Regions from separate parts of the Lactobacillus sp. B3795 genome, predicted to be linked through region 4. Evidence: predicted binding sites of a transcription regulator. Region 4 holds the regulator's gene; each other region holds the start of a gene.
The links. Region 4 encodes NrdR, which represses ribonucleotide reductase genes. Its sites were predicted from a motif close to ACACNATATATNGTGT; they were not measured.
Positions count from the first base shown of each region.

Region 1 (2,185 bases), on a different contig from region 4:
ACAGATATCAAAGCATAATAAAAAAGCTACCAATAATTGGTAGCTTTTTTTGTGATTATTAAGCGTCAGCTTCCACTTTTTCAGCGTAAGCTTGTTCTTCCTTCATTAAACGTTTCTTTTCGCGTTCGTTGAACCATGGAGAAACAGTGAAGGCTAGGATATCGTTAGCAACGTAAATTGCTGAGTTAACAAACATCGCAAGAGTTGCTGATCCTTCTCTGAATGTGATGAACCATAGAACGACTTGGGCTAGACCTGAAGCTAACCACCAGAAGTATTGGTTGTTGTAACGTAGGAAACAGATGATTCCGGCAGTTAAACAAACAGCAAAACTAAAGGCATCGTAGAATGGACGTGGTTCGTTAGTAAGTGCTTTGATTGCGAAACCAGAAATTAGGTAAACGGCTAGAGTGAAGATAATTGAAATTGCCCAACTCTTAGCAGTGAACTTTCTAATCTTTGAAACCATGTTCACGTTCCAGTCTGTACTTAATAGCACTGGAATGTCTAATGTAATAACGTATGCTAATTGTTCACCGATACTTAAGTAGTTCTTTGCTGAGAAACCAACAATGATGAAGCAGATTGCTGATAGAATTCCCAACACCCCGTTAACTGACTTAGCAGCGTTAATTGCAAGGACACATAGTACCCCTAAGGTAGTACCGATGAAAGTTAAAATTGAAAGCCATGTAATTGGTGCATTTACCAATGTCATAACTTGAGCACCTAAACTAAAGAAGAATAAGTAGTAATTTTGTTGTGGCCAACCCTTTAGTTGGTGGGCCAAAAATTTAAAATAAGCTGACACAATGAAAAACCCCTATCTCTATATTTGGAACCTAAAATATGTATGCATACAATATATAGTGTTCTTTCTTAAAAACAACACTATATATACTACCATGCTCAATATTTTTTGCAAGGGTCCCAAAAGTCGAGATAGGGGTCAAATTACCGAAATTACAGTAATAATTAAATATTAAATTTTTTATTTTTATTTTTGAAACTATCTGTGGTTATTTTGCGTCAATTACGACAGAACCAGCTAGTGTGCTGATCAACATAAACACAATAATTCCGACCGCGGAATCGTCAAATAGTTTTACTGACAGAATCACTGAAATTAATAGCACCAAAAAGAAGATGATTGATTCTAACAATTGGTTACTTGATTGCTTTTGCACGTGGAAAAGAAAATAAACCACCCTGTTAGCCCTGTTAAACAAGACTACCAAGAAGTATACCAATAGTAATAACAATCCAGTCAGAAACCAGTTAAATTTAAGCAATTCTGACACCAAAACTACGATGGATAACGGCATCCATAAGACAAGTAGTTCAGCGATAAAAAATCTTAAGTCTATATGCATGATATATTGCTACTCCTACATAATATGTATATTCTATTGTATCATTTGGATAATGTTTTCGGTAGTAAGAGCTAAGGAAAATGGCTATAATTATCGTATATTCTAATAAAAGGACTTGATATGATGGAATTTCGCATTGAACACGATTCATTAGGTGAGGTCAAAGTCCCTAAAGACGCTTTATTTGGCCCCCAAACGCAACGTAGTCTACATAATTTTAACATTGGTCGCACCATGCCAATGGAAGTCATCTATGCACTGTTGAAGATTAAAAAAGCCGTCGCTTTTGTTAACCACAATAATCAAACACTAGATGATAAAAAGTATTTCGCCATCAACGAAGCAATCGACAAACTAATCGATGGCGACTATAAGGATGCCTTTCCACTTCACGTTTATCAAACCGGGAGTGGAACCCAAACCAACATGAACGTCAACGAAGTAGTCGCAAACCTTGCCAATAAACTACACCCAGACGCCCACGTTCATCCAAATGATCACGTCAACCAATCACAAAGCTCAAATGACACTTTCCCTACCGCCATGATGATGGCAGCATATCAAGCCACCAACAGTGTCATTAAGACCGTTGAAAACCTAATCGCATCGTTTGATAAGAAACAAAATGAGTTCGCATCAATCATCAAGATTGGTCGTACTCACTTACAAGATGCCACTCCTATCACAGTCGGCCAAGAAATAAGTGGTTGGAAATCAACACTTGAACACGACGTTGTCACTTTAAACGCCATCAAACAATCACTACTAGAATTGCCAATCGGTGGCACCGCCGTCGGAACTGGTCTAAACAC
Region 1 is NZ_JAFNPE010000001.1:53,993-56,177, reverse strand. Features, by position in the region: gene J3U50_RS00285 (tetratricopeptide repeat protein) at 1-18, shown strand, start outside; gene pnuC (nicotinamide riboside transporter PnuC) at 59-811, opposite strand; gene J3U50_RS00275 (hypothetical protein) at 1,020-1,373, opposite strand; gene J3U50_RS00270 (class II fumarate hydratase) at 1,494-2,185, shown strand, end outside.
Region 1: the regulator NrdR is predicted to act here: its motif matches at 858-873, upstream of pnuC (nicotinamide riboside transporter PnuC).

Region 2 (2,185 bases), on a different contig from region 4:
ACCGTTAAAAGCACTAATAAAGATGGTAAAAGTGACTACATTGTCATCTTAGGATTTGTCCTAGATAGCAATGGAAAACCACAAAAGACGCTGGTTCAACGACTAGAGAAAGGATTGGCGCTAGCTAAACAACAACCAAAGGCCAAAATAATCGTCTCCGGTGGTGAACTTCCAGCTGAACCAAAGGTTGAATCCAAGGTTATGAAGAACTGGTTGATTCAGCACGGCGTGGAAAGTGATCGTATCATCACCGAACAAGGTTCACTCGACACCGTCGGCAACGCTTTAAACGTAACTCAGATATTGAACAATCACCACGCCAAACACGCAACAATTGTCTCCAGCGCATCTCATATGCGTCGAGCATATACACTGTTTGAGACCGCCAAACTGGTTTCAAACGGGAAATACAGTCTTTCTCAACTAGTATCTGTCGATGATCCAAACGCCCTAAACGCATTAAAACAAACTGATCCAGCGGTAAATAAAATCCTCTTAGATTCATTAAGAACCAGTGGCTATTGGTTAATTCCAAACATCCAACGATAATCCCAAAAAGAACTTTTTCAATAAAGTTCTTTTTTTGTGTTTTTCATTCGGATTTCACTTATTAAACGTTAGTATATCAATACTTTGGGCACGATACGTAAGCATTCAATTTGAACATTTTTAGACAAAATTCCAAAAATGTTCGACGAAAAAAGGCGAAATCGCTCATCACTACGTATTATGAGAAAATTAAATTATTATAATCATTCAGTACGCACTATTCAAATTGACATTCAAGAATGTTTTTACACTATATATGCGTGTTAACATTATTTCAGACACAAGTTATAGTGTATATTTTAAGGATAGGACTGATATAATGTTTGATAAAACTTTTGCCCATTTAAACGTTATAAAGAATTCTGGCGACAAGACCAAATTCTATAAATACAAGATTGATTTTGTGCTAAATCAACTGGGTATTAGTAAGGAAGATAACAAGCGTTTCTTTGAACGTTTGAACCTATTTACTAAGGATCAAGAAGAAATTACCTCAAGTCATATTCATGACTTCATCATTCAATTTCTAGAAGAAAATGATTTCTTAGATGCTAAAGAGCAATACTTAAAATATGAACAAAAAGACATTGAAAAATTCAAGAAAGCAACCGATGTAAAGGCTCGAATCGACCAACTATTCAACCGTTACGACAGAGTTGTTCACGAAAATGCCAACAAAGATAGTAACGTCTTTAACACCCAAAGAGACCTAGAAGCAGGGGCTGCCAGCAAGGCCATCGGTCTTCAAATGCTACCTCCACTAGTAGCCAAAGCTCACCTTAGAGGTGATATTCACTGGCACGATTTAGACTACTCACCAGCAACTCCTGAAACCAACTGTTGCTTAGTTGATTTTGCAGAAATGTTGAATAACGGTTTTAAGATTGGTAACGCCGAAGTTAAATCACCTCGCTCAATCCAAACTGCGACCGCTCAAGTTTCTCAAATCATTGCCAACGTAGCATCCCTACAATACGGTGGACTATCATTCGACCGTGCCGATCAAGTATTGGCACCATTTGCCGAAATTAACTATGAAAAGCACTTAAAGACTGCCTCAGAATGGGTAGAAGAAGACAAGCGCGAAGAATACGCAAAAGACCGTACTAAGAAGGATATCTTCGACGCTATGCAATCACTAGAATACGAAATTAACACCCTATACTCATCACAAGGTCAAACACCTTTTACCACTGTTAGTTTCGGTCTAGGTACCAACTGGATTGAAAAGGAAATCCAAAAAGACATCCTAAGAATTCGTATTAAAGGACTTGGTAAGGAACGTCGTACTGCCATCTTCCCTAAGCTTATCTATGTATTGAAGAAAGGCTTAAATTTAAACCCTAACGACGAAAATTACGACGTGAAAGAACTAGCTATCGAATGTGCTACAAAGCGTATGTACCCTGATATTTTGATGTACGACAAACTTTGTGAAATCACCGGTGACTTCAAGGCCCCAATGGGTTGTCGATCATTTCTACCTAAGTGGACTGACGAAAACGGTAAAGCCGTAAACGCCGGTCGTATGAACCTAGGTGTTGTGACCGTTAACCTTCCACGTATCGCACTATTGGCCAATGGTGACATGGACTTATTCTGGCACATCTTTGAAGAAAAACTAGATATCGTTCAC
Region 2 is NZ_JAFNPE010000014.1:44,885-47,069, forward strand. Features, by position in the region: gene J3U50_RS05570 (ElyC/SanA/YdcF family protein) at 1-549, shown strand, start outside; gene nrdD (anaerobic ribonucleoside-triphosphate reductase) at 869-2,185, shown strand, end outside.
Region 2: the regulator NrdR is predicted to act here: its motif matches at 828-843, upstream of nrdD (anaerobic ribonucleoside-triphosphate reductase).

Region 3 (2,185 bases), on a different contig from region 4:
GACTGAATAGGTACATTTCATCATCGTTTTGAGCAAGTTCATAGAACTTGTCAGGAACAGTAACAGCAAGTGAAAGAGTTTTAACACGAATCTTTTCATCGGCGTTTTCTTTCTTAGCTGATAGGAATGAGATGATGTCTGGATGGAATACGTTTAGGTAAACGGCCCCGGCACCTTGTCTTTGTCCTAGTTGGTTTGAGTATGAAAAACTGTCTTCTAGAAGTTTCATAACTGGAACAACACCAGAAGCAGCACCTTCGATATGCTTGATTGGATCACCTGCAGCACGTAGGTTAGAAAGGTTAATTCCAACACCACCACCAATACGTGATAGTTGTAAGGCAGAGTTGATAGTTCTACCAATAGTGTTCATATCGTCAGTAGGTTGAATTAAGAAACATGATACAAATTCACCACGACGTTTTCTTCCGGCATTTAGGAAAGAAGGGGTGGCTGGTTGGTATCTTTGGTGAACAATTTCATCTGCTAAGTTCATAGCAAGTTCTTCATCACCATCAGCGAAGTATAGTGCGTTGATAGCAACACGATCGATGAATTGTTCTAGGTAGTAGTTACCATCATCAGTCTTTAGGGCGTATTGAGCATAGAATTTGTATGCGGCCATAAAAGATTTGAACTTAAAGTTTTGACTTTCCAAGTAGTCGTAGATTTTTTCAATAAATGAAAAGTCATATTTGTTGATGAATTCTTCTTCAAGGTAATCGTTATCGATTAGAAAATCGAATTTTTCTTTTAGAGAACCAAACTTTTTAAGGTTAGGTTCAACATTTTCTTTGATGAAGGCTTCAAGCGCTTCTTTATCTTTATTTAATTGAATCTTATCATCCTTAGGGATGTTAATTTCATTATTTAGGTCGTAATAGGTTACGTCCTTCAAATCTTTCAACGACATGCTTAAACCACTCTTTCATTAGTAAAATTAAACTTGAGAAAAAACAAGGCGAGACCATTAGCGGTTTCGCCAAAAACAACATTTTATATTATAATGAATAATACGTAATTTGAAATTAAGCTAGTTGGCTTAATTGATCTGGTCTAAATCCGGAAATTGAGTCAATACCATCTGCTTCCACAACTGGTAGTGACATGAATCCTTTTGATTTTAAGTATGAAACATATTCGGGTTCTTCGTTAATGTTTCTTTCAATAAAATCAATATCGTGTTCGCTTAAAAAGCGCTTAGTCATTTTGCATTGCATGCAATTATTCTTTGAGTATACAGTTACTTGTGCCATGGTATTGCTCCCTTTCTTTTGACGAAATATGTATTACATTTCAATCGAAATATGTAAGATATTTCCCTTTAATTTATATATAAAAGTTTACACCAGAACAGAAAAAAATCAAATAAAAAACACCATATTTAGTGGTCGAAATGTTCCTAATCTACTAGATACAGTGTCTTAGCGAATTTAAAAAATTTTTTACGAGGATCTGATTTGAAATGAACGAATTTTATTATACACCTAATCCACATGTTGTACACGAACTTCATACATGGAATTTTGATTTATTAAACAACACATTGACCTTTACCACTGATAACGGGGTTTTCTCAAAAAGAACTGTTGATTTTGGTTCAAAAACTTTAGTTGAAAGTGTTAATTTTGATAAAATTCCAGACGGAAATGTCCTAGATTTAGGATGTGGATATGGCCCAATGGCAATTGCTTTAGCCAAGCATCATCCCGACAGAACGTTTGAAATGGTAGACGTTAATAACCTAGCATTAGAACTAGCCGTGAAGAATGCCGAACAAAATCACGTTTCAAATGTTAAAATTCATAATTCTGACGTTTATGAAAATGTTACCGATAAGTTTGCCGCAATTATTACCAACCCACCTGTAAGAGCAGGGAAGGATGTTGTTGATGGAATGATTTCTGGTGCAGTTGATCATTTATTATCAAAGGGAACACTAACTGTGGTATTACAAAAGAAACAAGGGGCACCATCTGCTAAGAAGTTAATGCAATCATTATTTGGTAATTGTGAAATTATCAAGAAGAACAAAGGTTACTATATATTGGAAAGTGTATTTAATGGATAAGACAAACGAATACTATATGAAAGAAGCTTTATTCGAAGCGAAAAAAGCATACATGATAAACGAGGTACCGATTGGGGCAATCGTTGTTAAAGATGGTGAGATTATCGGTAGGGG
Region 3 is NZ_JAFNPE010000006.1:201,528-203,712, reverse strand. Features, by position in the region: gene nrdE (class 1b ribonucleoside-diphosphate reductase subunit alpha) at 1-913, opposite strand, end outside; gene J3U50_RS04300 (redoxin NrdH) at 1,029-1,256, opposite strand; gene J3U50_RS04295 (class I SAM-dependent methyltransferase) at 1,466-2,071, shown strand; gene tadA (tRNA adenosine(34) deaminase TadA) at 2,064-2,185, shown strand, end outside.
Region 3: the regulator NrdR is predicted to act here: its motif matches at 1,376-1,391, upstream of J3U50_RS04300 (redoxin NrdH).

Region 4 (2,185 bases):
TGGAACTGAACCAACTAAACATACTCATATTATTTTTCATTTGGATGACGACCGTGAACTAAGATACAAAGATAGTCGTAAGTTTGGTCGAATGTACTTAGTTAAAAATGGTGACGAAAAGACGCTTTCTGGTTTAGGAACAATTGGTCCTGAACCAACAGATGAAACTCTAACATTTGATTACATGAAATCAATCATGAACAAGGCTAGAGGAAAGATTAAGCCATTTTTACTAAACCAAAGTAATATTGCTGGATTAGGTAATATTTACTGTGACGAAGTTTTATGGTTGACCAAGATTCATCCTGAAACTCAAACAAACTTAATTACTGATGAAGAAATTGAAGAATTAAGAAAGAACATTATTGCAGAAATAAAAATGGCAATTAAGGGACATGGAACTACTGTTCACTCTTATTCAAATGCATATGGAGAAGCTGGATCATTCCAAAACCATCTACATGTGTATGGTAGAAAAGGTGAACCTTGCGAACGTTGCGATACCTTATTAGAAAAGATTAAGGTGGCTCAACGAGGCACAACATTCTGTCCTAACTGTCAAAGAAAAGTGGTTGAATAATATGACAAGAGTAATTGGTTTGACCGGTGGAATTGCCACTGGAAAATCAACAGTGGCTGAGTATCTAGCAAGTGTTGGATACGAAATCATCGACGCTGATAAAATTACTCACCAGGTTCAATCAAAAGGCAGCAAAGGTCTAGAGGCTATTGCTGCCTTTTTTGGTAAAGATATTATCAAAGAAGATGGTGAGTTAAATCGACAAAAATTAGGTTCAATCGTGTTTAATAACAAATCTAAACTAATTGAATTAACCAGAATCATTGATCCATTCATTCGCAGCGAAGTGATTAGAAGAATTAATGAAACTACAAATGAAGTAGTAATCCTAGATGCACCGACATTGTTTGAAAATGGTTATCACTTTATGTGTGACGACGTTATCAGCGTTGTTTGTGATTTCGCTGAACAGGAGAAGCGCTTGATGGAACGTGATTCTCTATCTAAGGAAGATGCAGACGCAAGAATTAAGAGTCAATGGCCTTTAAAAATTAAGGCTGAATTGTCCACTTATGTGATTGATAGTAATGGAAGCATTATGCAAACACGCAATCAAGTGGTAAAATTGTTTAATAACATAGATTAATTGAGGTGAAACATATGCAATGTCCTCATTGCCATAAAAACTCTTCGAGAGTAGTTGACAGTCGTCCTGCCGAAAATGGCCAGGTAATCAGACGTCGACGTGAATGTGAAAATTGTAATTACAGATATACAACATTTGAAAGAATTGAACAAACACCATTATTAGTTATTAAGAACAACGGCAATCGTGAAGAATTTGATCACGAAAAGATTCTTCGCGGAATTATTCGTTCTGCTGAAAAACGTCCAGTGCCAATGGACGCAATGACATCTATCGCAGATAAGGTTGAAAACCGTATCCGTTCTTTAGGTGAAAACGAAGTATCAAGCCAACTAATTGGTGAATATGTGATGAAAGAACTAGTGAATGTCGATGAAATTGCTTATATTAGATTTGCTAGTGTTTATCGTCAATTTAAAGATATGACGGTCTTTTATAATGAATTAAAAGAGGTATTAGATAAGGACCAAAAAAATAAGAAATAGCGGGGAATTAATATGACAGATCAATGGCGAGAGGTAGATCCTCTATCCAAGTTTATATTGTTGGCAGATGATGATTTATCTGACTTACAAAGAACTTCTTTGGATGTTTTATATCAGCCAATCATTGGTGTCTTGCCATATGCTTTGATTAACAATTTTTGGCGTATGAGTCATGAAAGAAAGACACATCAAGCACATAGTCATTTTGAAACCTTGTCTTATTTGAGTGTCGACATGAAATCATTTTACGAGGCCCGCTTAAGATTAGAAGCGGCTGGTTTGATGAAGACATACATCAAGACTAGTGATAAGGGCGAAAAACAATACGTCTATCGTCTGGTTAGTCCACTATCCGTTAATGATTTCTTTATTGATGATTTACTAAGCGTTTCACTTTTACAAGTAATTGGTGAAGATAGATACGTTGACTTATACAATGAATTTATCCGACCTGGATTTGATTTGTCCGAATATAAAGACGTTTCAAGAAACTTCCTTCAAGTGTTTAATATTCGTGATAGCGAAGTTACCAAC
Region 4 is NZ_JAFNPE010000013.1:46,603-48,787, forward strand. Features, by position in the region: gene mutM (bifunctional DNA-formamidopyrimidine glycosylase/DNA-(apurinic or apyrimidinic site) lyase) at 1-580, shown strand, start outside; gene coaE (dephospho-CoA kinase) at 582-1,166, shown strand; gene nrdR (transcriptional regulator NrdR) at 1,181-1,651, shown strand; gene J3U50_RS05175 (replication initiation and membrane attachment family protein) at 1,664-2,185, shown strand, end outside.